Regions from separate parts of the Spirillospora sp. NPDC048819 genome, predicted to be linked through region 3. Evidence: riboswitches for the same ligand, from Rfam matches in the RefSeq annotation. Region 3 holds a riboswitch; each other region holds the start of a gene.
What was found. Region 3 has a riboswitch for cyclic di-AMP ahead of AB0C35_RS01605 (NlpC/P60 family protein). Riboswitches for the same ligand answer to the same signal wherever they lie in the genome.
Positions count from the first base shown of each region.

Region 1: linked by a shared signal. The riboswitch ahead of AB0C35_RS26440 (CHAP domain-containing protein) and the one ahead of AB0C35_RS01605 (NlpC/P60 family protein) in region 3 are both predicted to bind cyclic di-AMP.
Region 2: linked by a shared signal. The riboswitch ahead of AB0C35_RS35650 (M15 family metallopeptidase) and the one ahead of AB0C35_RS01605 (NlpC/P60 family protein) in region 3 are both predicted to bind cyclic di-AMP.

Region 1 is NZ_JBEZGN010000021.1:133,488-144,033, forward strand. Features, by position in the region: gene AB0C35_RS26395 (hypothetical protein) at 29-361, shown strand; gene AB0C35_RS26400 (hypothetical protein) at 383-2,197, shown strand; gene AB0C35_RS26405 (hypothetical protein) at 2,265-2,459, opposite strand; gene AB0C35_RS26410 (ATP-binding protein) at 2,513-2,905, opposite strand; gene AB0C35_RS26415 (helix-turn-helix transcriptional regulator) at 3,058-3,840, shown strand; gene AB0C35_RS26420 (DUF397 domain-containing protein) at 3,831-4,004, shown strand; tRNA gene AB0C35_RS26425 (tRNA-Pro) at 4,493-4,566, opposite strand; gene AB0C35_RS26430 (hypothetical protein) at 4,855-5,538, shown strand; gene AB0C35_RS26435 (SpoIIE family protein phosphatase) at 5,722-7,620, shown strand; cyclic di-AMP (ydaO/yuaA leader) riboswitch at 8,074-8,231, shown strand; gene AB0C35_RS26440 (CHAP domain-containing protein) at 8,242-9,006, shown strand; gene AB0C35_RS26445 (CDP-glycerol glycerophosphotransferase family protein) at 9,313-10,546, shown strand, end outside.
Region 2 is NZ_JBEZGN010000036.1:53,124-63,669, forward strand. Features, by position in the region: gene AB0C35_RS35625 (Na(+)/H(+) antiporter subunit D) at 1-420, shown strand, start outside; gene AB0C35_RS35630 (hypothetical protein) at 437-1,306, opposite strand; gene AB0C35_RS35635 (AAA family ATPase) at 1,303-2,550, opposite strand; gene AB0C35_RS35640 (serine/threonine-protein kinase) at 2,710-4,113, opposite strand; gene AB0C35_RS35645 (PQQ-binding-like beta-propeller repeat protein) at 4,128-6,254, opposite strand; cyclic di-AMP (ydaO/yuaA leader) riboswitch at 6,650-6,833, shown strand; gene AB0C35_RS35650 (M15 family metallopeptidase) at 6,839-7,492, shown strand; gene AB0C35_RS35655 (MerR family transcriptional regulator) at 7,489-8,007, opposite strand; gene AB0C35_RS35660 (hypothetical protein) at 8,004-8,375, opposite strand; gene AB0C35_RS35665 (VOC family protein) at 8,422-8,838, opposite strand; gene AB0C35_RS35670 (sulfotransferase) at 8,997-10,250, opposite strand; gene AB0C35_RS35675 (hypothetical protein) at 10,247-10,546, opposite strand, start outside.
Region 3 is NZ_JBEZGN010000001.1:310,959-321,504, reverse strand. Features, by position in the region: gene AB0C35_RS01625 (type III pantothenate kinase) at 1-147, shown strand, start outside; gene lysX (bifunctional lysylphosphatidylglycerol synthetase/lysine--tRNA ligase LysX) at 232-1,725, shown strand; gene AB0C35_RS01615 (LacI family DNA-binding transcriptional regulator) at 1,766-2,866, opposite strand; gene AB0C35_RS01610 (LuxR C-terminal-related transcriptional regulator) at 3,279-3,509, shown strand; gene AB0C35_RS01605 (NlpC/P60 family protein) at 3,743-4,789, opposite strand; cyclic di-AMP (ydaO/yuaA leader) riboswitch at 4,793-5,001, opposite strand; gene AB0C35_RS01600 (amino-acid N-acetyltransferase) at 5,137-5,658, shown strand; gene AB0C35_RS01595 (RDD family protein) at 5,663-6,511, shown strand; gene AB0C35_RS01590 (RDD family protein) at 6,518-7,009, shown strand; gene AB0C35_RS01585 (Lsr2 family protein) at 8,071-8,394, shown strand; gene AB0C35_RS01580 (ATP-dependent Clp protease ATP-binding subunit) at 8,906-10,546, shown strand, end outside.

The DNA of each region.
Region 1 (10,546 bases), on a different contig from region 3:
GGTTCGGTCGCAGCAGCGGAGTCGGTCGGTGAGGATCGCGCTGTCGGAGCAGGAGTATGCGGTTTTGGCGGCTGCGGCGGCGAACGAGGGGCTGGCGTTGGGGGCGTTCGCTGCGCAGGCGAGTTTGGCGGCGGCGCAGGGGCGAGTGGTTTCGGAGTACGCGGTGCTGCGGGAGGCGTTGGCGGCGGTGTTGTTCGCCGCCGGGCAGGTGCAGCGAATCGGCGTGAATCTCAATCAGGCCGTTGCGGCGTTGAATTCCGGTGAGCTGGTCGAGCAGCTTCGCTGGTACGTGCAGGCGGCGGCGCGCAGCATTGACCGACTCGATGAGCTGGCTCAGGAGTTGCGGCATCGGCTCCCGTGACCGGTCGGCCGGGGGTCGTGGTTGATCGGGAAGATCCGTCGCGGAGAACGTGTCCAGGGGCTGCTGCGCTACCTGTACGGTCCTGGCCGGCACGAGGAGCATCGCGATCCCCATATGGTGGCGGGCTTCCGGAGCGCGCCGGAGCTGGAACCGGGTGTGCGGGCGGATGGGAGCCGGGATTTTCGGCGTTTGGACGCGCTGCTCACGCAGCCGTTGGCGCTGCTGGGGGAGCGGAACTATCGGCAACCGGTGTGGCATCTTCCATTGCGGGCGGCGCCCGAGGACCTGGTCATGTCCGATCAGCAGTGGGCCCGGATCGCTCATGAGGTGATGGACCGGGTCGGGCTCGCTCCGGACGGGGACTTCGGTGCGGTCCGGTGGGTGGCCGTCCGGCATGCCGCCGACCATGTCCACATCGTGGCGACTTTGGCGCGCCAGGACGGCGGTCGGCCCGATGTGTGGAACGACGGCTACCGCGTCCGGGACGCTTGCCGCGCGGTCGAGCAGCGGTACGGGTTGCGGCGGACGGCTCCGGCGGACCGGACGGCGGCGCGGCGGCCGAGCCGGGGCGAGATCGAGAAAGCCGCCCGACACGGCCGGCCGCTACCGTCCCGCACGCTTCTGCGGCGCACAGTCCAGACGGCGGCGGCCGGAGCCAGCAGTGAAACGGAGTTCTTCCGGCGGCTGCGTGACGAGGGTGTCCTGATCCGCTGGCGTTTCAGCGAGCGGACGGCCGGCGAGATGACCGGCTACGCCGTCGCCCTCCCCGACGATCTGAACGGCGATGGACGTCCCGTTTGGTACGGCGGCGGGAAGCTCGCTGCCGACCTCACTCTGCCCAAGCTTCGCCGCCGGTGGACGGGCGCGGACGGGTCCGTCCGCGCTTCGTCCCCGTTCCGACCGCTGGATGGACGGCATCTGTCCGAGCGGACGAGACGGGCCGTGCTGCGGACGGTCGTCCGCCGCGCGGTGGACGAGTCGGCGACGACCAACGAGTTCCTCGACCGGCTCCGGGGCGAGGAGCTTCTGGTCAAGCTGCGCTACAGCCAGATCGTTCACGGGCAGATCACCGGCTACGCCATCGCTTTCGCCCCTGAACACGATGGCGAAGAGCCCACGTGGTATCCCGGCAGCCGTCTCGCCGATGACCTATCACTATCCCGTCTCCGCCAGCGCTGGGCCACGCCTCTCGCGCACCGCGAGCCGACCGCCGACCACGATGAGCTGACGCCGGAGGAGCGCCAGGCGTTCTACGACGACGCATCCCGCGCCGCCGCCTTCGCCACCGCCGAGATCCGGCGGCACCTTGTCACCAACCCGCATGCCGCACAGGACGCCTGCTGGGCAGCCTCTGATGCCCTCCACGTCGCAGCCCGAGCCACCGGCAACCGTCACCTCCACCGTGCCGCCGATGCCTACGACCGCGCGGCCCGCGCCTCCCACGGCCGCATCCCCTTTCCGACTCCGGCGGGCAACGCGCTGCGCACCACAGCCCGCCTGCTCGCGCTCACTGGCACAGCGAAGGACCGAACGGTGGTGTCGATGATGCTGCTCATCGCCAACTTCATCACCCTGCTCGATACCCTCGCTCAGCTGCGCCACCTTCAGGGACGTCACGCCCAGGCCGACGCCGCTCGAAGGGCCGCCGCGCACACGCGACAAGCACGACCAGCAGGCCATGCCCCCGCACCCACGCCGGCCGGCCCGAACGCACAAGCGCGCCTGGCCATGGCCGCCTTCCCGAATGCGTGGGCTCCGCTGCCGCAGAATGCACAGAGCAGAACAGCGCCGTCGGCTCCTACGGGCCCAGTCCGCCCCGGTCGACGACGGCCGTGATCGAACGGCTCTCGATCGCGACGCCTGCCAGCCTCATCTCAGGGAGGGGCTGCTTCTCGCCTGTCGCTCATCCGGGCTCTCGGAGCTGGAGGATGGCGCGCTCGCAGGCTTCCGGGTCGGCGGTGTGGAGCAGGTCCAGAAATCCGTCCAGGTCGGACGCCGAGATCAGGACGCGCCTCGTCGCCCTCCAGATCCCTTCTCGATCCAGCGTGATCGACCATTCCGGGAAGAGGTACTGCAGTAGCAGCAACGTGACTCGCATCGTCTCGTCACCGGAGCGTGGTCCCAGCGCTCTTTGCCTTCCATCTCGCATGATCAGGGCAGCTTGGCCCAGACGACCTTGCGGTCTCCGGCGAGGCGTTTGACTCCCCACTCGTGCACGAGCTCCGCCATGAGCTGCAGACCGCGGCCGGAGGTGGCGGCGTCGTTCTGGGGCTGGACGGTGGGATGGCCCGTACCGGTATCCGATACCTCGATCACTGGTTGCCCATCGTCCGGGTCGAGGAAGAGCCGGACGACGATCGGGCCTTCGCCGTGCCTGTAGGCGTTCGTGGTCAGCTCGCAGACCACGAGGCGGCCTGTGTAGTCGTCGGTGATGCCCCAGCCGGCGAACTGTTCGGCGAGGAACCGGCGCGCAAGGCGTGGTGCCTGATCGGTGGAATCGAGGACGAGCGTCGGGACTTCAGGAGCTTGCGGTGCTGCGTACATCGGCACGACCTTCGCTGCCAGGACGGTTTTCGGTAACTCACCGCACAGACTGAACTCCGCCGCGTAGCGTTACCACCGAAGCGCCCCAGCACACACGTGGCGCTGACGATCGCTGGTAGGTGGGTTCCCCTCGCTCACGTGGAGGCGAAGCAGTGGCCGCACGCAAACCGACATCGAAGACCGTCTCCTTCGGCGCAGAGGTCACGCGCCTCCGAGAAGAAGCAGGGCTCAATCGGACGGAACTCGCAGCACGGGCAGCAGTCACCCGCAGCTACATCTCGCAGGTCGAGTCCGGACGCACCAAGTGCCGCAGGGACTTCGCCGAACGACTGGACAAGGCGCTGGACTCGGGTACCGCCCTGGTCGATGAATGGGACGAAGTCCTGCGTTCCAGCAGCTACCCGAAGTTCTTCGCAGACTTCCCGCGAGCCGAGGCGTCCGCTGACTCGCTGCGCGCGTTCGAGACCAGGATTGTCTACGGGCTCCTCCAGACCGAGCCGTACGCGAGAGTGATCCTCGGCAACGATGAAGCCGTCCTCGACCGGCTGCGGCGTCAGAGCACCCTCACCAAGCCGAATGCCCCCACCGTGTTCGTTGTGCTGGACGAGTCCGTCCTTCTCCGCGAGGTCGGGTCGCCAGAGATCATGCGCGAGCAGTTGGAGCATCTGATCGAGATGTCGGAGCGTGAGAACGTCACGATTCAGATCGCTCCGATTGGCTACCAGCGGGATGCCCGGGCCGCCTTCACCATCGCCACGCAACCCGACCGCAGCGAGGTGGCGTACATCGAGAGCAGTATCGGCGGCGAGACGACTTTGGAGCCGAAAGACCTCACGATCGTCAGTGAGATCTTCAGTAGGCTTCAGGCGGAGGCGCTTTCGCCGAAGGCGTCGGTCGAGCTGATGCGGAAGGTTGTGAAAGAGCGATGGACGTGACCTGGCGCAAGTCGTCGTGCAGCGGTGAGGCCGGAGACAACTGCGTCGAACTGGCCGACCTCGGCGAGGCCGTGGGCATCCGCGACAGCAAAGACCCGGCCGGCGCCAAGCTCACCCTGCGCCGCGACGAATTCGCGAGCCTCCTGGCGACTCTGAAGCGCTAACGCCCGGACATGACACCGAGGAAGCCCCGGCCCGCGAGGGACCGGGGCTTCTGTTGTTTGCCCTCTGTCGGCACACGCCGTAAGCAGGCCAGGGAATCGGGGTGCCGCGAGGCTTCGTTGCTGATCGACGCGTAAACGGGCGCCTCGGCGCGGGGGCAGGGCCGGAAGTAGCCCAGGGGAGGCGGCCGGGTTCCATGAAGGACCCGGCCGCCGTGAGATGACCTCGCGGCGCCGACCCGCGGGGCCGCCCGTGCGGGTGATCGAGAGGACTCGGGATCGATCGCGGGTCGCCGAGGGGCAGACGGACCGACGGCGGGACGTGTGAACATCCGGTGGGCCGGAGCGGGCGGATGCCCGGTCTTCCTGGTCCCGTGTGAACCGGTCGAGTGCCGCGAGGGGCGGCCGAGTTCACTAACGAACGGCTAACAAACGATCAAGAGGCCGGTCCTCCGGGTGGAGGAAACGGCCTCTGAGCTGGTGTTTCTGTGTCGGGACGGCGGGATTTGAACCCACGACCCCTTGACCCCCAGTCAAGTGCGCTGCCAAACTGCGCCACGTCCCGGTGCCCGCTTGAGCGGGCTTGATTACTGTAGCGCAGTCTGCGGGGTCGTGCGTACTGAGATACGGGCCCGCGGATCTCTGGTAGGCAGGCCTGATGGTGTCTTTGCGGGCAGGGCTGGCCGGGCTCGTCTGCCTGGGGCTGGTGTGCGGGTGCGGGGGCGGGGGAGGGGCTCGGGCGGTGAGTGAGAGTCCTGAGGCCGGGAGGTCGGCGTCGGAGACGCCGGAGGCTTCTCGGGCCGTTGTGCGGGTGCCGGAGGGGGTTCGGGCGTCCTTTGTGGTGTTCGATCGGGTGGCCGGGCGCGTGGTGGTGGAGCGGCGGCCGCAGCAGACGTTTCGGTCGGCCTCGCTGGTGAAGATCCTGATGGCGCTGGACTACATGCGCGAGCATCGGGTCTCGGCGGATGACCGCGCGTTGATGAGGGGCATGCTGAGGTCGAGCGACGACGGGGCGGCGACCGAGTTGTGGCGGCGGGGCGGGCAGAAGGAGATCATCGAGCGGATGGTGCCGCGGGTGGGGTTGCGGGAGACGGCGCCGCCGCCCGCGGACAAGCCCGGGTTCTGGGGGTACACGGCGCTCAGTGCGCGGGATGTGGTGCGGACGTACCGGTATCTGCTGGAGGAGGCGCCGGAGGCGCACCGGGAGTTCGTGCTGGAGCAGTTGCGGAAGTCGACGCGGTGCGGGACGGACGGGTTCGATCAGACGTTCGGGATTCCGCGGGCGCTGGAGCGTCCGTGGGCCGTGAAGCAGGGGTGGTCGGGGTTCGGGGACGCTCCGGCGGGGCCGTGCCGGGGGGCGCGGCCGGCGGCGTGGCGGCCGGATCTCGGGCTCGGGCGGCCGGTGCTGCACACGACCGGGCTGGTGGGGGAGCGGAAGATCGTGGTGGTGCTGACGCTGCATCCGGCGGGGACGTCGTTCCGGACGGCGGCGGCGCGGATCACGGTGCTGACGGAGCAGGTGTACCGGGCAGGGTGACCTGGGTCACATGGCGGGGAACGGTTGTCTCCCTGAAGGGTCACCGGAAGCGGTGGGCGAGCGGTGGCAACGGAAAACCCGGGCAAAGATCTGGACTGTTTACTCGGTTCTGGGCGAATAGTCCTTCGCTGACGTATGTAGCTTTTTTCTCCCAGGGCATGTGACGCCGAACGGGGGTCAGGGTTGGCGGAAGCGGAGGGCGCCTTCGGGCAGCCCGGGGTGCACGCTGCGGACGTGGACGACCTGCGGGACGCCGCGCATGACCGCGCGGTGCTGTCCGAGGCGCGGGTCGTGCTGGCGCGGCGGCTCGGGATTCCTACGGGGGAGGCCCTGCAGCATCTGATCTGGCTCGCCCGGGACCTGGACATGGAGCTGTCCGAGGCGGCGTCCCTGCTGGTGAAGGACGGCGGCGCCGGGCAGGTGGGGGCCGTGTTGGCCGGACGCCGCGCGCCTCGCGCCGAGGGAGGCACGGCGGAGCGGCAGGCGGTGCTGTCGGAGGCCGAGGAGGTCCTGCGCCGGGTGACGGCCGAGGACACCGCGGGAGACGCCGAGATGCTCGCCGGGGTGCCGGACGATCCGATGGCGCGGGCGGTGCTGGACGCGACGCTCGACTCGTCGGCCCATCTGATCCCGGTCAGGGGGGCGGACGGCAATGTGACGGACTTCCTCTTCGCCGACCTCAACGGCGTCGCCCGGGACATGTTCGGGCGCGGCAGGGAGGAGTTGCAGGGGCTGCGGCTGCTGCAGACGGAGCCGGGCGCGGTGCTGAGCGGGCTCTTCGACGATTACGTGGAGGTGCTGGAGTCCGGCAATCGATTGGAACGTTCCTCTTTCCTTTACTCCACCGCCCAGGGCGGCCTGTCCCGCTCGTCCCGGGTGAGCGTGCGGTGCGTCCGGGTGCCGACCGGCCTCTGCACGACGTGGCGGTACCACTACGCCGAGGACCGGACGGTGCGGCGGCTGGAGCGGGTCGAGCGGCTCGCCCTGATGGGGTTCGGCGAGTGGGACCTGGCGACCGGGGACGCGGACTGGACGCCGCAGATGCTCGCCAATTACGGGCTCACCTCCGACCAGGTTCCGCCGATGCCGCAGGATCTTCCGAAGGTCGTGGCGGAGGACGATCTCCCGCTGGTCGAGGAGGCCGTGCAGACGATGTTCTCGCGGCGGGAGCCGGTGGAGGCCGAGCACCGTGTGATCGGCCAGGACGGGACGCCGCGGCACCTGTGGATCTTCGCCGAGCCGGTACTGGGCGACTCCGGGCTGCCGGTCTCGATCAACATCGTCTCGCAGGACATCACGCGGCGGCGCGGGGTGGAGCGGGCGCTGGCGGAGACGCGGCGGCAGATGCTGAAGCAGCAGGAGCGGATGGCGCAGGAGCGGCGGGTGGCGGTGACGCTGCGCCGTGCGATCCTGCCGGACGAGGACGAGTCGGAGCGGCTGCCCGGCCTGGTCAGCTCGATCCGGAGCCTGGCGGCGGAGAGCACCGCCCGCATCGGCGGGGACTGGTACGCGACCCGCGTGCTGCCGGACGGGCGGGCGTTGTTCGCCATCGGCGACGCGGCCGGGCACGGGCTGCCCGCGGCCGCGGCGATGGCGCGCAGCCGTAACGGGCTGCTGGGCCTCGCCTGCACGGGGGAGCCGGCGGGACGGCTGGTGGGGTGGCTGAACGAGCTGGTGAGCACCATGGATCCGCCGGCGACGGGGACCGCCGTCGTCGGCCATTTCGACCCGGCGCGCCGCGTCATGGAGTGGACGTGCGCGGGGCATCCGCCGCCGATCCTGATCCGGGACGGGCGGGCGGCGCCGCTGGAGGTCTTCCGCGACCCGATGCTCGGCGCGATGCCGGGCTGGGAGTACACGATGATGACCACCCGCCTCGACCCCGGCGACATGCTCTTCCTCTACACCGACGGCCTGGTGGAGCGCAGGGACGCGGATCTGGACGAGCGGATCGCCCGCCTCACCGACATCCTGCGGGACTGCTCGTCGCGGCCGGAGACGGTGCTGGACGAGGTGCTGGCGCGGATGGAGCATGACCGGGCGGCGGACGACACCACCCTCTTCGCACTGCGCGTGGAGTGACGAGAACCATCTTTGACCTGCGAAAATATCATCGTGTGACTTAGGTCTCCCGTGAGGGGGCCGTGACCGGCCGGCATGTGGCGCGACGCCGTGTGCCGGCCGTCGCCGTCCGCGGGTTCTTTACCTTTTCCCTGGTGGGCGGGAGCCCCCTGTGGAAAGGGGCTGAGGGGCTGTCGCCGAATGATCGGGAAGACATCCGGCCCTGACACTGTTGGTGGTGTCTTGGAAGGCCTTTGAGCAGGCAAGACGGAGTTTTGTCGGTGATTTGCTTTCCTTGAGAAGGTTGGTACCTTCGATTCGAATCCCGCAACGCACCCCATGCGTTGCCACCGGCCGTTCCATGTACACGGCCGAGGATCGCGGAGCGGAACCCGCACGCGATGCGCGCCACAGATGCGCGCCACCTCATCGAGATCAGTCGCTGAGATCAATCCGAAAATCCAGCACCGCTTCCGCGGTGCGAGGCCGAGTCCGTCCCGGTCCACTCGACCGGTACGGAGCCGGGGACCCAGGTTCCAGGGGTGAATCGGCGCGCCCGAGAGTCGCGCCGTAGGGCTACTTCCATGCCCGAATCCGTCAGCTAACCCGGTAGGCGTCATGGGAGACAAGGAGATTCCCTGCATGACCGGTCGCTTTGATCGACTTTCCCTGAACAACATCACGGCCACCCTGAACGGGTTCACGGCCGAGGACAAGGCCGTCGGCGTCGCCGTCAGCGCGGTGCTCGCCGGAGCCGTCGGGCTCGCGGTCTTCAACCCCCTCACCGGTGACGCGGTGGCCGAGACCCCCGCCCAGGCGGCGGCCGCCGTCGCCGAACAGGGCACCGTCTCGTCGAACGAGTCCGCCGAGCGCTCCGCCGCCGACTACCTCGAGGCGGGCTACAAGGTTCCGCCGCGCGCGGTGAAGGCCTCCGAGGTGCTCGACCTGGCCGAGGAGCAGGTCGGCATCAGCGAGGGCCGGGACAGCCAGACCAAGTTCCACGAGTGGTACGTCTCGACCCCGCACGCCAAGGCCACCGCCCAGCGCGACGGCGGCTTCTCGGTCGACGCCTACAACGGCGCTCAGTGGTGCGACATGTTCGTCTCGTGGCTCGGCGCCCAGACCGGCGTCAAGAACATGGGCTGGGACGCCTACACCGTCCAGCACGCCTCCTGGTTCGAGGACACCGGCCGCTGGGGCAAGAAGGCCAAGCCCGGCTCGGTCGTGTTCTTCGACTGGGACAAGGGCTCCAGCATCAGTGCCATCGACCACGTGGGCATCGTCGTCAAGGACAACGGCGACGGCACCGTCAGCACCATCGAGGGCAACACCAACAACGCGGTGCAGAAGAAGGTCCGCGACAAGTCCCTGATCGTGGGGTACGGCTACCCCGACTACGCGGCCTGATCCATCCCGAGACCCGCGATCGGCGCACTCGCGCGCCGATGATCAGAAGGCGCCCGGCATCCCGCCGGGCGCCTTCTGGCGTTCGTGGCCGATCTGCCCCATGTCTCCGCCGAAGGCGGGTAATACCAACCGTTGACAGGCTTTGATCGCCCTTGGACCTTAGCGCGGCGTTCCTGGAAAGGAATCCTGCACGCGCGTCCGTTCGGCGCATGGAAGGGAGGACCCGAGAGCAGAAGGCCGGATCGGACGCCACTGCCGGAGGCCTGGGGGCGTCCCCCGGAACTCCAAGCCGTGAAGAGGAAGCCCATGCGCCCGGATGTCAGTGTAGTGGTGATCGCCTACAACGACGCGCGGAGGCTGCCGCGGGCCGCCGCGTCGTCACTGGGGCAGTCGCTGGGGTCCGTCGAGACGGTCATCGTCGACGACGCGAGCACCGACGGCACCGCGGAGGCCGCCGACCGGCTCGCCGCCGCGCATCCGGGGCGGGTCAGGGCCGTCCACCTGCCGTCGAACTCCGGGGGCTGCGGCCGCCCGCGCAACACCGGCATCGAGGCCTCAACCGGCCGGTACGTGATGTTCCTCGACAGCGACGACCTCCTGGACCGGCACGCCTGCCTCAACCTGCTCGGCACTGCCGAGGACACCGGCGCCGACATCGTGTCGGGCCGGTGCGACCGGGTCCTCCTCGACCGGCCGCGGGACGCGAAGGGACGCGTCCGCCCCTGGTATCCCCGGCTTTACGAGCGGCGGGCCGTGTACGGGTCGCTGAGCGAGAATCCCGATCTCCTCTACGACACGCTGTCGACCAACAAGGCCTACCGCCGGGGCTTCCTGGAGGAGCAGGGGCTGCGGTTCGTCGAGGAGCTGTACTACGAGGACCTGCTGTTCACCGCCGAGGCGTACCTGGCGGCGGGCTGTACCGCGCTGATCCCGCACCGGGTCTACACCTGGCTGGTCCGGGAGCCGGCGGCGGCGCCGTCCATCTCCAACAGGCGCGCCGAGCTGGCCAACTTCGCCGACCGGCTGGAGATCCACCGGCGCATCGACATGCTGTTCGCGCTGCGCGGCGCCCACGATCTCCGGCGGGCCAAGGACGTCAAGTTCATCAACCACGACCTGCTGCTCTACATGCGGGAGCTGCGCGGCCGCGACCGGGACTACCAGGCGGCGTTCCTCGACCTGGCGGCCGGCTATGTGGCCGAGCTGGACCCCCGGGCGTTCGAGGAGGCCAATCCGCTGTCCGCGATCGCCGCGTACCTGGCACGTGAGGGAGACCACGCGGGGGCGCTCGCCGCCGCCGAGTACGTCCCCGGCAGCCGGCCCGAGCTGCGCGCGCGGCTCGTGGAGCGGGACGGACGGGTCTTCTGGGGCGCCGGCCGCCCCCGCAGGACCCTCGGCCGCCGCATCCTGGACGTCACCGGCCTCGGCTTTCATCAGCGGCCGCTGAAGGAGCTGTGCCCGGGCAACACGGTGACGCGGCTGGAGATGCGCGCGGGACGCGTCCGGATGGCCGGGGACGTGCTCAACCCCCTGAACCGGA
Region 2 (10,546 bases), on a different contig from region 3:
ATCGCCATCGGGGTGGCGCCGAACCTGCTGTACGGCCTGCTCCCGTACGAGATGGACTACTCCGCCTACACCACACCGCATGTCGTCAACCAGGTGCAGCTGCTGCTGCTCGCCTCGATGGCCTTCACGGTCCTGATGCGGACCGGCCTCTACCCGGCCGAGATACCGTCGGTGAACCTGGACGCCGACGTGATCTACCGCCGCCTGCTGCCGCGCGCCTGGCGCACCGGACTGCACGGCGTGACGCTCATGCGGGACGAGGTCGCCAAGCCCCTCCAGCGGCGGGCGGGCCGCGTCTCCACCGCCGCCTCCCGGCCCTTCCGGGCGCGGGGGTGGCTGGGAGTGCCGTGGTCGACCGACCTCATGGTCCTGTGGGTGGCCCTCGTCCTGGGCCTCATCCTCCTGATCTCCCTGCTCTGACCCGGCAGGCCCGTCCTCACGGGGACCGCAGCAGGCCCAGGCTGGTGAACGTCTCCCGGCACCACCCCAGGGCGGCGTCCGCGGTCGCCCATTGCGGGTCCGCCGGCGACAGATACGGCAGGACGTACGGATCCTCGACCGCTTCTGGAAGGTCCTCCGGAAGGCAGTCGAACGGCGCGGACCCATAGTGCTCATCGCACATGCGGCGGGCCGCCCGCCGCGGGCCGCCGTCCCAGACCGCGAACCAGAGGCGGCGCAGCATCGCCGGATGCGCCATCACGAACATCAGCCGGCCCATGTCCAGCGGCTCCGCCGGCGACACCACCCGCGCCACCGACGCGAACCGTTCCGTCCCGCTCACGTAGGAACAGAAGCCCGACCAGATCTCGACACTGTGCCCCGCAGTGATGATGGACGAGCACAACGCGGCCAACGCGACTCCGCGGTGACGCACGGTCGAGTGCGGGGTGGTGTTGACGTACCCGGCCGGAACCAGGAACGTCACCACCCGGCCCCGGGACGAGATCCGCTGCGGCACCGCGTCCACCATGCATTCCGGCTCGCCGCTCAGGTAGGCGCCGATGTCCACCTCGCTGCCGGTCACGTCATGTGCGGGCACAAGGGCCGTCGTCAGCACATCGGCCCCGGCCCGTTCACGCAGCTCGGCGACCTCCGCGTCCACGTCGGGCAGCACGGTCGTCCACCCGTCCTCGGCCAGCCGCAGCGCCTCCTCCCATGACGCGCCCGCCCACGCGCCCATGCCGTGGCGGCCGCTCCCGTCGGGGATGCTGTCCGGCGCGCGGGCCCGGTCCACGAACTCCTGCCAGGACCACATGGGGCTCAGCGCGTGGGCGGTGTCCGCGGGAGCCGGCCTTCTCCCGCTCACGCCCCGCCCCCGGCAAGGCCCAGGGCCGAACGGTGGGCCGCCGACATGCCCCGCACCACCCGCCACCGGACGGCCTGCTCCACGCTCGCGCCCGCCTGCAGCAGCTTGGCCGCGTCGATGCTGGCCCGGGGCGAGAACATCACCGGCAGCCGCTTCTCGGCCGCCGTGGCGCGCAGCCGCCGCACCTCCTCGATCACCCGCAGGGCGTCCTCCGCGCGTGCGGGCGCGTGCGCGAGCGCGATGCGCTCCTCCAGCTCCTCGTCGACCGGCACGTCGATGACGATGAAGCGGTCGAGCGTCGCCGCGTCCAGGGCCTGCCGGCCCACATAGCGCCGGTCGCCGCCGGTGCCGTAGGTGTTCGCGGTGGCGATCAGGTGGAAGTCCCGGTGCGCGGCCACCATGCCGTCGGCGAACGCGCAGGACCCGATGGACAGGGCCTGGTTCAGCTCCGCCAGCAGCCCGGGATGGCCGCTGTCCAGTTCGTCGAGGAGCATCAGCCCGCCGTGCTCGAAGGCGCGGCGGAAGGGCGTCGCATGGTAGCGGCCATGCGCGTCGTAATAGCCGAAGATCTTGCTCATCGGTGTCGTCGGCCCGAGGGACAGGGCGTGGAACTCCTGCCCGAACGCCTCCGCCGCCTGCCGCGCCATCATCGACTTCCCCGTACCGGCCGGGCCGACGAGCAGCACCTGGCAGCCGGCGCCGAGCGCGAGCAGCACGTCCGGGAACACCGTGTGGGTGTGTCCGCCGACGCGGACCGGGCCGGGGGCGCCCGCCACCCTGACCTCCACGATGGGCGGCACCGTCTCGGCGACGGTCTCGGCGACCGCCCGGACGGCCTCGTCGCGGGCGAAGCGCACGGCGGACCGCGTCACCTCCTCCCGCGCCTCCTCCAGCGCCTCCCAGGCGTCCTTCAGCTCCTCCTCCACCGCCTCGTGCGCCTTCTTCAGCGTCGTGGCCTCCGCCTCCGCGGCGAGCGTCGCAGCCGTCTTCCCGGCGACCTTCCGTGCGGCGCGGATCGCGGTGTCCCCGGCCGCCGACGCGGCGGCCCGGACGATCTCATCGGCCTGCACGACGCGCTCATCGGCGATCGTGCCGGCGACCTCGGCCGCCACGCGCCGCGCAGTCGTCTCCATGGTGCGCTCGGCGTGCGGCGACCGGGCGAGGGCGTCGCCGTAGCGCATCACGGTCTCGAACGCCATGGCACCCGCAATCTGGCGGACTTCCGTCCTGAGTCTCTCGCGCATGGCGGCAATCATGGGGCCGGCCGCGCGGGACCCCTCCCGGACGCGCCAGAGCCCGCCCGCGTCAGCCGTCGAGGAGGGCCAGGTCGGAGGTGCGGAGCCGGGTGCCGACCAGTAGGCCCACCGGCGGGAGGGGTCCCGGCGGCGATGTGGCGGTGCGCGTCAGTACAGGCCCTCGGCGGCCATGTCGCTGCCCTCGCTGCCGCGCCCGGCGATGATCACGTTCCCGTCCACGGCGACCGTGTGGGAGGCTCCGCCCGCCGGGGCGCGGTACGTCAGCTTCCACGAGATCCGCGGGGGCCATTCGGGCATCGCGACCGTCTTCCGCCACGGCAGCCGCACCTTCTTCAGCGTCGTGGACTTCCCGTTCACCATGTAGGTCAGCGAGCTGATCCTGCCGCCGCCCTCGATAGAGAAGGTGATCTCGGCCCGGGTCGCCGTGGACGTGGGCGAAGGCGACGGGGTGGCGGGCGCGGCCGACGCGGTGGAGGCCGTGGACGCGGGGCCGCCCGACGCGCCGGCGTCCTTCCCGAACGCGTACCAGCCGGCCACCGGAACCGCGACGGCGGCGAGGAGGACGGCCGCGCCGGCGGCGACGAGCACCGGGCCCCGGCGGCGCCCGGCCGGCCGGGAGGGCGGGGGCGGGACGAACCGCGGCGGCGGTGGCGGGGCGACCGGCGGGTTCTCCGCCTCCGCCCGCCGCCTGCCGATCTCGGCCACGACCGGGGCCGGCAGCGGGACACCGCCGTCCCCGCGGCCCGACAGCAGCTCCACCAGCCGGGCGGCGGTCGGACGGCGCTCCGGGTCGAGCTCCATGCACGACTCGATCAGCGAGCGGAGGCCGGCGTCGGCGATCCCGTCCAGCCGCGGCGGCTCCGACTGGACGCGGAGCATCTTCACATGCCACGGGCCCTCACCGAACGGTTCCCGGCCCGTGCAGGCGAACGCCAGCGTCGACCCGAACGAGAAGACGTCGCCGGACGGGCCGGCCGTCACCCCGGCCACCTGCTCCGGAGACATGAACCCCGGGGACCCGGCCTGTTCGCCCGGCCGCGAGATGGACGAGGCGTCCACCGCGCGGGCGATGCCGAAGTCGATCACGCGGGGGCCGTCCGCGGTGAGCAGGACGTTCGCGGGTTTCAGGTCGCGGTGCACGACGCCCGCGCCGTGGATCGACACGAGCGCCTCCGCGACGCCGGCCGCCAGCGCCCACACCGCGTCCGCCGCGAGCGGGCCGGACGCGTGGACGGCGTCGCGCAGCGACACCGACGGCAGGAACTCGGTCACCAGCCACGGGATCTCCGCGGCCGGATCGGCGTCGATCACCGCGGCGGTGAAGCCGCCGCCGACCGACCGCGCGACCTTGGCCTCGCGTTCGAACCGGGCCCGGAAGTCGTCGTCGGCGGCGAACTCGGGATGCACCATCTTGATCGCCACGGTCCGCCCGGCGGCGGAGCGGCCGAGGTACACCACGCCCATCCCGCCCGACCCGATGCGCGCCAGGACGCGGTACCGCCGTCCCAGGGTCTCGACCGAGCGTGGGTCGTCCGGCTCCAGGGGTCGCACGTGGTCCCTTCCTTTCAGCTGGGTGCGGCGACGGCCCGGACGCTGCCGTCCCCGGCGCCGATGAAGACCAGCCCGTCGACGCTCACGGGCTGGACGCGGATGGATTTCTCGGTTCCGAAGGTCCACCGGACGCGGCCGCCGGCCGTGTCCAGCGCGTAGAGACTGCCGTCGGCGCAGATGGCGTACAGGGTGGTGCCGGACAGGCAGTAGGCCGTCGCCTGAGCGCGGGGATCGTCCTTGCGGTGCGTCAGGCTGCGCGACCAGATCTGCCGCCCGGTGGCGCCCTCCAGGGCGAGGACGACGCCGTCGCGTCCCTCGACGTAGAAGCGCCCGCCGCCGACCTGGCTGCCCCAGCCGCCGACGTTCCGCCGCCGCCAGGCGAGCGCGCCGTCGCCGGCGCGTAGCGCGTGCAGCGTCCCGAACCGGTCGCAGGCGAAGGCCATGCCGTCGCCGGTGATCTGGTAGTCGCCGTAGTCCAGGGGATACGTCCAGCGGGTCTTCCCCGTCCGGGCGTCCAGGCCGACCAGGGCCTCGGGCGACAGGGCGAGGACGAGGCCGTCCGCCGCGGAGAGCCCGGACCGGCCCGCCGCCCCTGACGTCCAGCGCCGCCCGCCGCCGGCCGCGTTGAGCGCGGTGATCTCCTCGCGGCCGAAGACGACCACCGGGCCGGTGGCCGCCAGTTCCCCGCTCGGGAGCCTGTCGAAGTCGATCTGATGCGTCCACAGGGCCTCGCCCGTCCTGGAGCGGACCGCGCTGATCTGCCTGCCTTCGTTCAGGGTCAGGTACGTCACGTCGCCGCCGGGCACGGCGGAGGAGCCGCCGTCGCGTTTCCACAGCACCTTGCCGGTGCGCGCATCCAGTGCGTGGACGATCCCGGTGCTGTCGTCCCCGTCCCTCTCGATGCCGTTGGTCAGCACCACCCCACCGGCCGCGGCGAGGGTCAGGGAGTCCTCGCTCACGCGGCGCGTCCACAGCGAGCGTCCCTCGGGTGGCGGCCCCTCCGGCGCGCCGGTGCGCCGGGCCCCGGGCTGCCGCGATCCGCCGCTCCGGTCCCGGGTCCGCCGCCACACGAACGTCCCGAGGCCGCCCGCCGTCATGACGCCCGCGCCCACCCCGGCCAGGATCGTCCGGCGGGTGAGGCCCTCCGCCGGGGGCGCCGTGCCCTGGACCGCTTCGTCCGGGTCGTCGGTCGGCATCTGCCCGACCGCGGAGTCCCGGTCCGCCGGATCGTCCGCCGGGGCCCGCGTCAGCGTCTCGGCCTCGGCGGTCCGGCGGCCGATCTCCGCCGCGACCGCCGGCGGCAGCCACCGGGCGCCCAGCAGCGACGGCTCGTCCGCACCCGGCGCCTCCAGCCGTTCCAGCACGCCGGCGGCGGACGGACGCCGCCCGGGGTCGACGTGCAGGCACGCTGCGATCAGGCCGTGCAGCCACGGTTCGCCGATCGCGTCCAGATCCGCCCGCGTCGTCATCGCCCGCAGGTCGCGCGACCGCGCCGGCCCGGACCCGAACGGCTCCGCCCCGGTCGCCGCGTACGCCAGCGTCGCGCCCAGCGAGAACACGTCGGCCGCCGGCCCGACCCTCTCCCCGCGGATCTGCTCGGGAGCCATGAACCCGGGCGTGCCGATGGGCGCGCCCACCCGCGTGATGGCCGTCGCGTCCTCCGGGCGGGCGATCCCGAAGTCGATCACCCGTGGACCGCCGGCGGTCAGCATCACGTTGCCCGGCTTCAGGTCGCGGTGCACCACGCCCGCGCGGTGGATGTCCGCGAGGGCCTCGGCCAGCCCGGCCGCCAGCGGGCGGACGGCGTCCGGCGGCAGCGGGCCGAAGCCGCCGACGGCCTCGCGCAGCGACAGCCCCGGCAGGTAGGCGGTGGCCAGCCACGGCGACGCCGCGTCCGGGTCGGCGTCCAGCACCGGCGCGGTGAACGCCCCCGACACCCGCCGGGCGGCCTCCACCTCGCGGCGGAACCGGGCCGCGTACCGGGGCTCGCCCGCCAGCGACCGCCGGACGACCTTGACCGCGACCGGCCGGCCGGCCCTCGACCGCCCCAGGTAGACGACCCCCATCCCGCCCGCGCCGAGCCTGCCGAGCAGCCGGTAGGGACCCACCCGGTGCGGATCGCCACGCCGAAGCGGCTCCACCCCCCGTCCCCCTCCCGCCGCCGGACTCCCGCGGACCATCGTCCGGGATCATCCACCGGGACCGGTCCCGGCGTGACGGAAGTGTAATCACGGCGTGAGATCCGGTGATCACGGTCGGCCAGACGGGGACGCGGCGGGCGGCGGCCGCGCCGCCCTCCGGCTGCTGGCCCGCGTCCGGTACTCGCCGGCCGACCTCGGCGTCGTTTAGCCGCCGCCGCACACGGCTCGCGGTCGGCGACGTGTCCTTCACCGGGCTTGACCTGGGATGCCGTCGGTTTGTGGCGTGTTTGCATTCTCTTGAGCCTTTGGTACGTTCTGTCCGAATTCGGCGCCCGCCATGCGCCGTGGCCATCGACCAGTCAGTCCGCCTCATCCTCAGCCCACGGCTCAGGGTGAGGGCGGCGACGCCGAGTCCGCGTTCTGCGGAGCCGGGGAACCAGCGCGAGACGTCCGGGCGACCTGCCCGTGCCGTCTCGCAGGGGTGAATCGACGCCTTCCCGTCATGTCCGAGAAGGGTCGTAGGGCGACTTCCACGTCCGAATCCGTCAGCTAACCCGGTAGGCGGTATGGAAGGAGCAACTGCAGTGCTAAGTCGGCACTTCAAGAAGAACGGGTACCACGCGCCGCTGATGGGCGCCGTCCTCGCCGGTTCCCTGGCCGGCACCCTCGCCCTGATGCCGCTGGACGGAGGTTCGGGCGGTTCCGGCGTACCCGCCTCCGCGAAGGTCTCGGCGGACCCCGACGAACGAACGGGCTCCTCCAGGCAGGCGGAGGAAGCGCCGAGCGAACCGCCCGCCGAACCGCCGGCGGACTGCGACCCTTCGGACACCGACCACGGCTACCCCAACGGCCGCGTCCCGGTCGATGAACTCTGCCCTCTGCCCCAGCGGGACGAGTTCCTGCGGGCCGACGCCGCGGTGGCGTTCTACAAGCTCAACGCGGCCTACCAGAAGCACTTCGGTGACGAGATGTGCGTGCGGAGCTCCTACCGCAGCTACGAGAAGCAGGAGCAGCTGTACCGGACCATGCCTTCGGGCATGGCCGCGCGCCCGGGCAACAGCAAGCACGGGATCGGCATCGCCGTCGACCTGTGCGACGGCGTCCAGGACGCCGATTCACCCCAGTTCGAGTGGTTGGAGGACAACTCCGAGAAGTACGGCTGGATCCACCCGGCCTGGGCCTACAGCAACCCGTACGAACCCTGGCACTGGGAGTTCGACGTCGGCCAGGACGACTAAGCGTGCTGCCCTGAGAGGGGCGTGCCCATGGCGCCGGGGCCGGCGGCCAGGTCGGCGAACGGCAGCGGGCAGCCCCGCTCCCCCGCGCAGGTGACGAGGTCGTCGCACCCGGCGTCCAGGGCTCGGCGCAGCGTGTCCGCGATGGTCCGCAGGTCGGCGATCTTGGCCTCGACCTCGGCGAGCTTGGCGCCCGCCCGCGCCTGCAGCCCGGCGTCGGCGCGGCGGTGCCGGTGCGTCCCGGCGTCCAGCAGCTCGGCGACCTCCTCCAGGGTGAACCCGAGCCGCTGCGCGGTCTTGATCACCCGCAGCAGGGTCACCGCCTCCGCCGGATACAACCGGTGCCCGCCCGGCATCCGCCCGGGGTCGGCGAGCAGGCCCCGGCGCTCGTAGTACCGCAGCGTCTGCAGGTTCACGCCGGCCGCCTCGGCGACCTGCCCGCTGCGCAACCCGCCGGACGCGCCGGGCCCGCCCGTGACGGCGGGCCCCGTGACGGCGGGGCGGGCGGGCCCGGTCATCGCCGGCTCCCCGGGCCCGCCAGCCCGGCCGCCCGGGCGGTCAGGGCGTCCAGCACCTCGACGTGCCGGTCCGCGACGCTCACGTCCAGCGTCAGCGCGCCGCCGTCCGCGGTCAGGGTGAAGGTGAAGAACGAGCAGCAGCCGGTCTCACGCATCGCCAGCTCGGCCGCCCGGCCCGCCACGTCCGGCTCGGACCGCAGCACCAGCCGGACGCGTCCCGGCCCCGCGGGCCGCACCTCGGTCACCGCCTCGCCGAACAGCGCGTCGAACTCGGCCTCCCGCAACGGCCGCTCGGCCGTCGGCAGGGTGCACGCCTGCGGCGCCCACCCGGCATCGCCCGGCCCGGGCCGTACCTGTTCCAGTTCCATGCCTCGACGATAAGCCTGTACCCCGGTACCGGATGCAACCCCTCGATCAGCCCGCGGACGTCTGCTCGGCGGGCAGGGGCGAGTACAGGTCGATGCCGTTGCCATCGGGGTCGAGCACGGTGGCGTACCGCATGCCCCAGAAGGCGTCCCACGGCTCCTGGACGGCCGTGTACCCGGCGTCGGCGAGTTCGGCGTACTTGGCGTCGACGTCGGCCGGGGCGCCGAACTCGAAGGCCAGGAAGTTGCGCGGGTCGCCGGAGGGGCGGCTCCATCCGGAGGCCTGGGCGGAGGCGCGGAACTTCTCGGTGTCCAGCATCAGGTGAAGTCCGCCCGGCAGGTCGCAGGCGGCGTGGTCGGGGTAGGCCTCGTCGATGGTGAACGTCAGGCCCAGCCGGGCGTAGAAGGCGATCGTGGCCTGGATGTCGGACACCACGATGTCGATGGTGTTGAGGGTCGGGTTCATGGCCCGCTCCTTACGATCGTGGACGGGTACTGCTCTTCCACCTCCAAGACGAACGGGAGAGGGCCCGATCGGACACCGGCGGCCACCGATTTCCGACGATCGCCAGAGGCGGTGATCCCCCACCACCCCGGGAGGCCCCGCATGAGCGGGGCGGCCGTTCACTGATCCGTGACGAAGGGCTCGTAGAACTCGAACCGGGAGCGCAGGTCGTCCTCGTCCAGGCCGAAATCCGCGGCGCTGTAGCGGTGGACGCCCTTGGCGTGGCGGGGGCGGTCGGCGTGGTAGCGCTCGATCATCCCGCCGACGTCGGCGGGGGCGTCGATCTCGGCGGCGGCGTAGATCCGCCGCAGGGCCGCCGCCGTCGCGGAGACGAGGTCGCGGTAGCGCACGTCGAGGACGGTGACGCGGGACGCGGCGGGCGACTCCCGGAACGCGGCGGCGCGGCGCAGCCACCGTTCGGTCTGGCCGGCCTGGAACCGGCCGACGTCGCGGGCGTCCACCTCGTCGCTGTAGGTGGAGCGGAAGACGGCGAACAGGCTGGCGCCGGAGGCGACGGTCTCGACGACGTCGCGGTGCAGGTGCACGATGCAGGCGCCCGGGAAGGCCGCGGCGAGGCGGGAGAGTTCGGGCGTGTGGGCGGGCGCCTTGAGCACCCAGCGCCGCCCGTCGCCCGCGTCGAGGGTCTGCAGGATCTCGCGGTAGCGCGCGTACGAGCCGGCGAGGTTCTGCTCGGCGAGCCAGCGGGTGTAGCCGTCGAGCCTCATGGTGGAACTGAAACCCCAGTTGCGGAAGTCGGTGCCCATGGCCAGCACGCATTCCTCGGGCAGGCGGGCGCCGGAGTCGTGCACGGAGGCCAGCGCGGGGTTGAGGTGATGCAGGACGTCGTGGGCCCCGGAGGCGGCGTCGAGCAGGTTCTCGCGTTCTGGTCCCGTCACTCCGGCGAAGCGCCACGGCGACCCCAGTTCGGCGGGCAGCGGCGCGCGGAGGCGCGGATCGGTGGCCAGCAGCCGGAACAGGAACGTCGTCCCCGTCCGCCAGCCGCCCACGATGACGATGGGCGGGAGGATCGGGCGCCCGGTGGTCTCCGGGTGCCGCGCGAGGTGGCGGCCCATCGAGATCCGTGCCCGCAGCCTGGCCACCGCCGTGCCGCGCGCCGTCCTGGCGCCGACCGCGTTCAGCCCGCCGTCCTCGGCGGCCGACCCGAGGAACCGTTCGAGCCCGTCCCGCCACTGCGACGTATCTCCGAGGAGGTCGCGGCCATCGTCCATGCCACGGATCGCGCGGGCGACGACCGCGTCGGCTTCGGCCGCTCCGAGGCGGTATCGCTCGGGCCGTGCGGTGCGGTCCTGTTCGGCGGCGGCGTACAGGGCGGCGGCCTCGGCGGTCCGCGGCGGCGGCGTCCAGAGGGTCACGTCCGGCTCCGCAGGTCCGCGACACGGCACAGCCGGGTCGATGGCGGATCGGGGGTCCGCTCCGGGTGGAGCCAGCGCAGGACGACAATGCCGAACGGCCGGCCTTCGGTGTCCAGCCAGTCACCGGCCGCCGGGCCGGGGTCCTCGGCGGCGAGGACGAACCGGTAGCGCCCGCCGCTGAGCGTCGCCGTGGCCCCGGTGCGGGACACGGGACGGTGCCGGTGGTCGAGCGAGTTCAGGAAACGGCTGTAGAGCAGGACGTTCCAGTAGCGGCAGGGAACCGCGTCCCCTTCGAG
Region 3 (10,546 bases):
CTCGCCGAGGACCCCGAGGAGGTCACGATCATCGCCACCGGCGGTCTCGCGCCCCTCGTCCTGGAAGAGTCCCGCTGCATAGACGTGTTCGAGCCGTGGCTCACCCTCATCGGCCTCCGGCTCATCTACGAGCGCAACACGCCGTAGCCGGACCGGGGCCCTTGCGCCGGTCACGCGGCGGCCTGGCGAATGCGTTCGCGGGTCATCGTGCGGGCTGGATAGCCTTTGGACGTGACTGACGAGATCTTCGACGAGCTTCCGGAGCAGATGCGCGTGCGCCGGGAGAAGCTCGACCGGCTCCGCGAAAGCGGAGTCGACCCCTACCCGGTGACCTTTCCGCGGACGGCGACGATCGACGAGATCCGCGAGAAATACCCGGACCTGGAGCCGGGCACCGAGACGGGCGACAAGGTCGGCGTCACCGGACGCGTCATGCTGGTCCGCAACACCGGGAAGCTGTGCTTCGCCACCGTCCGGGACGGCTCCGGCGACATCCAGATCATGCTGTCGCTGGCGAAGGTCGGGCAGGAGCAGCTCGACTTCTGGAAGCGCGAGGTCGACCTCGGCGACCACGTCGGCGTCGAGGGCGAGGTCATCACGTCTCGCCGCGGCGAGCTGTCGATCATGGCGGACCGGTTCGCGATCACGTCGAAGTGCCTGCGCCCGCTGCCGGAGAAGCATGCCGGGCTGACCGACCCGGAGGCGCGGGTCCGGCAGCGCTACGTCGACCTCATCGTCAACGACGAGGCCCGGAAGATGGCGCGGCTCCGCAGCGCCACCGTCCGCGCGGTGCGGGACTTCTGGCACGACGAGGGCTACCTCGAGGTCGAGACGCCGATGCTGCAGCCGATCCACGGCGGCGCGGCGGCGCGTCCGTTCAAGACGCACATCAACGCCTACGACATGGACCTCTACCTGCGCATCGCGATCGAGCTGTACCTGAAGCGGCTCGTCGTCGGCGGCATCGAGAAGGTCTTCGAGGTCAACCGGAACTTCCGGAACGAGGGCGCGGACTCCACGCACAACCCGGAGTTCACGATGCTGGAGGCCTACGGGACGTACCTCGACTACAACGACATGGCCGACCTGACCCAGCGGATGTACCAGAAGGCGGTCGTCGCCGCCCTCGGCACCACCGTGGTCGTCCACGACGGCGTCGAGGTCGACCTCGGCCTGGCGGAGTGGCCGCGGATCACGCTGTACGGCTCGGTCTCGGAGGCGCTCGGCGAGGAGATCACCCCGCACACGCCCATCGAGGACGTCCGTAAGCTCGCGGACGCCCGTGGCATCTCCTGGGACCCCAAGTGGGGGCAGGGCAAGCTCGTCCAGGAGCTGTTCGAGGAGCTGATCGAGCACACCCTCGTCCAGCCCACGTTCGTCATGGACTACCCGGTCGAGACGTCGCCGCTGACGCGCCAGCACCGCGAGGAGCCCCTCCTCACCGAGAAGTGGGACCTCATCGGGTTCGGGACGGAGCTGGGCACCGCCTACTCCGAGCTCGTCGACCCGATCGAGCAGCGCCGCCGCCTCACCGAGCAGTCGCTGCTCGCCGCGGGCGGCGACCCCGAGGCCATGCAGCTGGACGAGGACTTCCTGCGCGCCCTGGAGTACGCGATGCCGCCCACGGGCGGGATGGGCGCCGGCATCGACCGCATGATCATGGCGTTCACCGGCAAGGGGATCCGCGAGACGATCCTGTTCCCGCTGGTCAAGCCCGAACAGTGACCGGGAGGCCGGGCGGCCCGCGCCCGCGGGACGCGGGCCGCTAAGCGCTTTCCCGGATCACCAGGTCGGGCCGGAGCACCACCTGGCGGTGCTGGTGCGACTTGCCCTCGCGGATTTCGGCCAGGGCGAGTTCGGCGGCCTCCCAGCCGAGCTCGCGGCGGGGCTGCCGGATGGTGGTCAGCGGGACGGCGGCGCTCGCGGCGAGCTCGATGTCGTCGTAGCCGATCACGGCGATGTCGTCGGGGACGCGGACGCCGAGCCGGCCGAACTCGTTGATCAGGCCGATGGCCAGCAGGTCGTTGGCGCAGAAGACGCCGTCGGGACGCGGTGACATCGCCATGATCTGGTGCGCGGCGGCCTGGCCCTCGGTGGGGCTCAGCGCGTCCTGGATCAGGGTCGCGGGCTTCGCGAACCCCGCCTCCACGATCGTGCGGGCGGCGCCGTCGCGGCGTTCGACGCAGGGCTGCGGCTCGCGGACGCCGGTGACGAAGGCGATCCGCTCGCGGCCGATGCCGAGCAGGTGCGCGGCGGCGATCTCACCGCCGGCGACGTGGTCGACCTGTGCGGAGCAGACGTCGGACGCGTTCCGGTCGATCAGCACCACGCTCATCCCGGCCGCGCGGAGCCGGGAGGTGTCGCGGGCGCCGAGCCCGACGGGGATGATCAGGACGCCGGCGGCGCGCTGATCCTCCAGGAGTTCCAGTGAGCGCCGCTCCTTGGCGGCGGAGTAGTCACTGGACAGCCAGAGGGCGTCGTGGCCGGCCGCGTTGAGGGCGGCCTCGGCTCCCCGCGCGACGTCGGTCGCGTACGGGTTGGTGAGGTCCTCGACGACGACTCCGAACGCGCGGCGCGGCTCGTCGCCGAACTCGCCCGCGGTGCGTTCGGGGCCCCGGCGGAGCCGCCGCGCGGACTCGTTGCGGACGAATCCGAGCTCCTCGATCGCGGCGCGGACACGATTACGGGTGGCTTCGGCCACGAGGTCTGGCCGGTTTAGGACATTCGAAACGGTCCCAACTGAGACTCCAGCACGCCTCGCGACCTCACGAATACTGGTCTGTGCCAACTCGCTCCTCGTCCCGCTCCGGGGGTGTTTCCCCAGGTAGTGGCGTTTTGCAGTGCATGCCGGCAAATGATCTGTCACGCATTGCGACCATCTGGGCACGCAATGCACTGAACCGGCGCTTGACGGGCCGGATCCGGCCGCCTAGCGTTCCGAGCCGAAGCGTAGCTTGAAACGATTCACGATCTTCGTCCGCGACGGGATCTGGCGAGTCCAACGAGAAGGGGCGGGTGCGGATGGCTGGCGATCTCATCCCGTCCCCCTCGGCTGGCCAACGAGTGAATCGTCACCCGGAGTTCCCCCGAACGACCCCGCAATCGGCCAGGCGGCCACCTCCGGCCAAGCTCGTGAGACAGCAAAGGAACCCGATGATCTAAGTCCGGAAGGCTCCGGACCCGGCAACCCAACGCGCGTACAGATCGAGGCCCAACCCGTGCCTGTGCAGCGGACGGCTGCATCCCCGCGGTCATCACCACGGACGAGGGAGGACGGAGTGGAAACAGCCACACTCGCACGTCGTGGCACCGACGATTTCGGGCTGAGCGAGGAGGAGATCCGGCTGCTCGCCCAGATCGCCAGTGGTGTCACCGCCGATGTGGCGGCACGCAAGCTGGAACTGAGCGCACGGACCTTGCGGCGCCGGTTGCGGACGATCTGCGACCGGCTGGAGGTCAACACCCCTATCGAGGCCGTGGTGTGGGCGGCCCGAAGGCAGCTCATCTAGCCGAATCACCCCCCGACGCTCGCCAGGGGACGGCGAGCGTCACCAGGAATCCAGGTGGCGAACACATCCGAACCCCGTCCGACCCCGCAGCGGCGGCGCCGGCGTCCTGACAGGTAGGTCCCTGGCAGGGGGCGTCGCCGCGGACGGTGTTCAGAAGCCCGCCCGCGGATTCCTTCAGCCCGCCCACACGGGCGGATGAAGACGGCGCGGATGGATACAGCAGGGGACCGGGGTCAGGCGACTCGGACGGCGCCCGCGTAGGGGCGTCCGGCCATCGGGGCGATCCTCACGACGTCACCGGTGCGAGGTGCGTGCAGCATCTTGCCGGCACCGACGTAGATGCCCATGTGGTGGAGGTCGGAGTAGAAGAACACGAGGTCGCCCGGCTGGAGCTGGCTCCGCGACACGTGGGTGCCCGCGTTCCACTGGCTGCCGGTGTAGTGCGGCAGGTTGATGCCGACCTGCTTGTAGGCCCACATCGTCAGGCCGGAACAGTCGAAGCTGCTCGGCCCGGAGGCGCCCCACACGTACGGGCGGCCGATTTTGCTCATCGCGTGCCGCAGCGCCTGCGCGGCCTTGCCGGTGCCGATGACGGGGAGCTTGGCGAGCTGCGTAGGGTCCTTCTCGACGAGCTTGCCGCGGACCTTCTCGTAGGTATCGGTGACCTTCTTGCGCTGCGATTCGAGCTGCGCCCGCAGCTCCTTGACCTGCTTGGCGCGGGCCTCGGCGGACTTGCGGGCGCGCTGGGCGGCCTGCATGGCCTGCATCAGCCCGAGGACCCTGGTGCTGTCCTGCTTGGCGAAGTAGTGGAGGGTGGCGGCCTGGTCGAGGACGGCCTGCGGGTCCTGGGAGGCGATGAACGAGACCGCCGGGTCGGTGCCGCCCTGCATGTAGCTGGTGGCGGCCAGGGTGCTGACCTTCTCGCGGACGATCTGCAGCGACTTCTGCTGGCGCTCGGCATTGCCGGCGGCGACCTTGGCGGCGCGCTCGGACTGCGCGAGCTTCACCTTCAGGCCGTTGTACTGCTCGGTGAGCTTCTCCAGCTCGTCGGCGAGCTTGAGGGCCTTGGACCGCAGTTCCTTCGTGGACGGCCCGGGATCGGCGTGGGCCGCGGGTACGGCGTGAGGGGCGACCGAAACGGCGACGAGCGCGCCGGCGACCGTCAGCGCTCTGGCGCGGAGGCGGACCCTGCCGCGGAATCGGGCGGTCCGGCCCGGGGGCGTGTACGGGGAGCGTGAACGCGCCGATGGTGAAAAGGGAGCGGGGCGCAATGGCTCCACGAATTCTCCTCTCCTCGTCCGCCTACCGAGTTAGCTGACGGGTTGGGGCAGGAGCAGCCCGTCCGCTGATTCGCACGGAGCGATTCCGTGCCGACCAGCGGATTCACCCCTCACGGTGCGGGACGAGGGGCGATCCCCCCGGACGCTCCGAAAGTGGGTCCCCGGCTCCTCGGGGCGTTGGTTGCGGCCCGGGGACTCGGCGGTTCGGCCTCAGTCCTGCAGATGGCCGACGTCAGCGCAGGACACTAACGGAACCCGCATTGGATGCCAACCAGAACAAGCGAAATCGCAGGTGGCCACGGGCCGCCCGGTGGGGAGGAAACGGCGTTCGATAATCTCGCCTGTTTGTGGAGGTCGTGATCCGTCGTGCCCGTACCGCCGACGTCCAGGAGATCAGCGGGCTGGTCGACCTGTACGCCGCGTCGGGGCGACGCATGCTGAAGAAGACCACGGTGAAGCTGTACGAGGACGTCCAGGAGTTCTGGGTCGCCGAGGACGTCCGGCGCGGGGCGCCGGGACCGGTCATCGGCTGCGGGGCCCTGCACGTGATGTGGGAGGACCTGGCGGAGGTCCGCTCCGTCGCCGTGGACAAGGGGTACGGCGGACGCGGAATCGGGCACCGCATCGTCACCCGCCTCCTGGAGACCGCACGGGAACTCGGCGTACGGAGGGTGTTCTGTCTTACCTTCGAAGTGGAGTTCTTCGCCCGCCACGGCTTCCAGCAGATCCTTGGGACTCCGGTGGCGCCAGAGGTGTACGAGGAGCTTCTCCGCTCTTACGACGAAGGCGTGGCAGAGTTCTTGAACCTCGATCGGGTCAAGCCCAATACGTTGGGCAACACCCGGATGTTGCTTCGCCTGGAGGACTGACCCAATGAGCGATTCCCCCAACCGCGGGCGGCGCCACCAGCCGCCGCAGGGGCAGGGTTCCTACGGACCGCCGCCCCCGTACCAAGGTCCCCAGTGGCAGCAACCGCAGCAGCCGCAGCAACAGCCCCGGCAACAGCAGCCCGCGCAGCAGCAATGGCAGCAGCCCCAGCAACCGCAGCAGCCCCCGCAGCAGTGGGGCCAGGAGCCGGCCTACAACGAGACGTACGAGGCGTCCTACGACCAGTACGGCGGGGCCCAGGGCGGCGAAATGGCCCTGGCGCCCATCATGCGGCGGGCGGGCGCCCGGCTCATCGACAACGCGCTCGTGGCGGTCTTCGGGTTCGCGCTCGTCCTCCCGGTGACCATCGGTGCGTTCGGCCTGGGCAGGCCAGGCAGCGACACCGAGGACGAGGGGGGTGTGTGGAACTGGCCCATCATCTTCACCCTCTTCTGCGTCCTGTCAGTGCTGCCGTTCCTCTACGAGGCCGTCCAGCTGGCGATGTCGGGACGGACGCTCGGCAAGCGGGTCATGGGCCTGGGCATCGTCCAGGCGCGTCCTGCGGGTCAACCGCTGACCATGACGCAGGCCATATGGCGCTCTGGGATCACTCACGTGGCGTACCAGATCGGCGTTTTCTTCTTCCTCGTCCTGGCGGTGATGGTGTGGGACTACGCCGCGTACGGGATGGTGCTCGTCTGGGCGGGTGCGCTGATGGCCTACCTGTGGGCGATCTGGGACCAGCCGCTGCATCAGGCACTGCACGACCGCTTCGCCGGCACGCTCGTCATCGATGAGCGGGTCGGATACGACGAGTACCACGAGTACCACGAGTACGACGAGTACGCGGAGTAAGCCGCGATGGCGGCATCGCTCGCCGAGCCGGGGCAGCGACTCCTGGCGCGCATCGTCGACACGCTCATCGTCGGCGTGCCCGTCATCGTCGTCGTCCGGGAACTGGTGTCCGGGCACACGGTGGACGTCGTCGCTCCGCCCGTCGTGGCCGGATTCATGCTGCTGTACGAGTCGATCCAGCTCGCTCTGTGGGGACGGACGCTCGGCAAGCGCCTGGCCGGCATAGAGGTGGTCCTGGCCGTCCCGGGCGAACAGGACCCCACCGGCAACGGTGGCGAGAGCGCCCGTTTGGGCGTTCTGCGTGCCGTTTTGCGTGCCGCGGTCTATTCGCTGCCGATCGCGGCACGCCCGATTCCCGTGCTCGGGCTACTGGCGGGCGTCTTCTGGGTGGCGAACGCGGGCCTGCTGTACGAGGGTGTGCGGCGCCAAGCCCTCCATGACAGGCTCGCAGGGACGCTCGTGGTAAATCGTGCGCTTCCCGATTCTTCGGCCTCCTGAGGCTCTCTCAGGCGCCTTCGGCGGTACTCGGGGTCACTGATCCCCGGCGCTCTCGGCCCGCGGTCCCGGCGGGCCGAGAGCGTTCGTGCGTCCGGGGCGGGCTTACGCGGAGATGCCCGCTCTGTTTCGGACGCCCCGCGCTCGGACGGCGAATGCCAGCTCGTTCCGGTTACGGGCCTGAATCGGCGCGGGATGTGTCTGGTCCCGGACGCCTCCTCCGCTTTGAGATGTGCTTCCCGAGCCGTTGCCCTTCCGCCTGAGGCGCCGGCCACTTAGGCGGTGGACTTACTCCGGATGAGATCCGGTCTCGCCGCGAACGGACCTTTAGCTCCCCATGCCCCGTCCGGCCATGGGCGGCGCGGCATGGGCGTCCGGCGGTCGCGGACGTGGGCTGCAAGAAGTGGGACCCGACGGTGAGATTGTGCCGCAATCTCCCGATTTTGGGATGGTCGACTACCGGCCGTCCCGGCCCGGGGATCGCGGATGTCGACTTCCCGGGGACGGGGCATGGCAACAGATTTCGCTCCCGGTCGACCGGCCGTTATTCATCCACATCGGCCGGTGAAGCCGGTGATCATCGCAGTCGGGGGACGTGGGCTCCGGCACATTCCCGGGCCGCGGGTGCGGTTAGTGCCGTTACGTCAGGGTTAATCGCCGGCCGCGGTGTCGCTGTGCCCGGCCTGTTAAGGTCGGCCGCAGGCTCTTTTACTCCCGGGCTCACTCCCGGGCGGCTCGTCCGCCGGAATGCCGGGACGTCCGCAAACCCGGCCCAATGCGCGAGCCCCCTCCCAGGTCAGCGCGGTGCGCTGCGACACCGGTCATGACCGAAAACCGCGCCGGCGGCCGACCCGCGCAAAAAATCACACGCCGCGGTCGCCGTACCCGCCGCGCCGCCGCCACGTGCCGGAAACAGGCGGCGCTGATTACGCCCGGTCACGGCAGGAAGCCGACTTCGCCGCCAGTACCGGTTCATGGGCCGCGTCGGAATTGTCATCGGCGGAGTTCTCGGTATATCTTTGTCGACCGAATGAAGTTTGCTCAAGCCGAAAGGGTCTGTCCCCATGGCACAGAAGGTTCAAGTGCTTCTCGTCGACGACCTCGACGGTGGCGAGGCGGACGAGACCGTAGCGTTCTCGATCGACGGCGCCTCCTACGAGATCGACCTGAGTGGCGCCAACGCAGCGAAGCTGCGGGATTCTCTTCAGCCGTTCGTGGAGAAGTCGCGCAAGGCGGGAACTTCCACGCGCCGGCGCCGGCAGCGCGGCGCGTCCAGCCGCGAGCGCAGTGCTGAGATCCGCGCCTGGGCCAAGAACAATGGCATCAAGGTCAATGAGCGCGGCCGGATCCCGGCCCACGTGATCGAACAGTACGAAGCGGCCAACTGACCGGTTCACCCGTCGGCGGCCCGTCTTCGTTCGCGAGACGGGCCGTTCGCATCTGCGGGCCCCCTTCTGCCGGTCCTGCGCGCCGATCCGCCTCCGCCGTCCGCTTCCGCCTGTCTGCTTCTCTCGGTCCGCTTCTCCGGGATCCGCTTCTTCCGGGATCCCCCTCGGTCCGTCTCGGTCCGCTTCCGCAGGGCCGTTCGCTTTCGGCGTAGCGGCCGCACGGTTGGCGGCGCACGCCGGGAGGTACACAGGCCGCGCGGGGTGGAACTCCATCCCCATTCGGCACTCTCGGCCCGCGCCTTGACCGACCTGCGAAAAGCCCCCGTTCGCTTGGGGCGTAGCGGGAACATGACGCACCGATGCGGTAGTTGGATGAGACTGAACAGCGCATAGCTGGGGAACGTCTCCTGGTGGGAGTGCACCGGGTGGCCTCCTCGGGGCGGGCTAGCATGCGGAAGGACAGTTCCGGACGTTCCGGACTCTGCCCAACCGCTCTGTGAGGAGCGACGAGATGTTCGAGAGGTTTACCGACCGCGCGCGGCGCGTTGTCGTCCTGGCTCAGGAAGAAGCCAGGATGCTCAACCACAACTACATCGGCACCGAGCACATCCTCCTGGGTCTGATCCACGAGGGTGAGGGTGTCGCCGCCAAGGCTCTGGAGAGCCTGGGGATCAGTCTTGAAGCGGTGCGCCAGCAGGTCGAAGAGATCATTGGCCAGGGCCAGCAGGCGCCGTCGGGCCACATCCCGTTCACTCCGCGTGCCAAGAAGGTCCTTGAGCTGTCGCTGCGCGAGGCGCTGCAGCTCGGCCACAACTACATCGGCACCGAGCACATCCTGCTGGGGTTGATCCGTGAGGGCGAGGGCGTCGCCGCCCAGGTCCTGGTGAAGCTCGGCGCCGACCTGAACCGTGTGCGCCAGCAGGTCATCCAGTTGCTGCACGGCTACCAGGGCAAGGAGCCGGCCGCCTCCGGCGGCCCCTCGGAGTCGGCTCCGTCCACCTCCCTTGTGCTGGACCAGTTCGGCCGCAACCTGACGCAGGCCGCGCGTGAGGGCAAGCTCGACCCGGTCATCGGCCGGGACAAGGAGATCGAGCGGGTCATGCAGGTGCTGTCCCGCCGCACCAAGAACAACCCCGTCCTGGTGGGCGAGCCCGGCGTCGGCAAGACCGCCGTCGTCGAGGGCCTCGCGCAGAAGATCGTCAAGGGCGAGGTGCCCGAGACGCTGAAGGACAAGCAGCTCTACACCCTCGACCTGGGTGCGCTGGTCGCCGGCTCCCGGTACCGCGGTGACTTCGAAGAGCGCCTGAAGAAGGTGCTGAAGGAGATCCGCACCCGCGGCGACATCATCCTGTTCATCGACGAGCTGCACACGCTCGTCGGCGCGGGCGCCGCCGAGGGCGCGATCGACGCCGCCAGCATCCTCAAGCCGATGCTGGCCCGCGGCGAGTTGCAGACCATCGGCGCCACCACCCTGGACGAGTACCGCAAGCACCTGGAGAAGGACGCCGCGCTGGAGCGCCGGTTCCAGCCGATCCAGGTCGCCGAGCCGTCGCTGTCGCACACGATCGAGATCCTCAAGGGCCTGCGGGACCGCTACGAGGCGCACCACCGCGTGTCGATCACCGACAGCGCGCTGGTGGCCGCGGCGCAGCTCGCCGACCGCTACATCAGCGACCGGTTCCTGCCCGACAAGGCGATCGACCTGATCGACGAGGCCGGCTCGCGGATGCGCATCCGCCGGATGACCGCCCCGCCGGACCTGCGCGAGTACGACGAGAAGATCGCCGACGTCCGGCGCGACAAGGAGTCCGCGATCGACGCGCAGGACTTCGAGAAGGCCGCCGCGCTGCGCGACAGCGAGAAGCAGCTCCTCGGCCAGAAGGCGCAGCGGGAGAAGGAGTGGAAGGCCGGCGACATGGACGTCGTCGCCGAGGTCACCGACGAGCTGATCGCCGAGGTCCTCGCCACCGCCACCGGCATCCCGGTCTTCAAGCTGACCGAGGAGGAGAGCACCCGCCTCCTCAACATGGAGGACGAGCTCCACAAGCGGGTCATCGGCCAGGAGGACGCCATAAGAGCGCTCTCGCAGTCGATCCGGCGTACCCGCGCCGGCCTGAAGGACCCCAAGCGTCCCGGCGGCTCGTTCATCTTC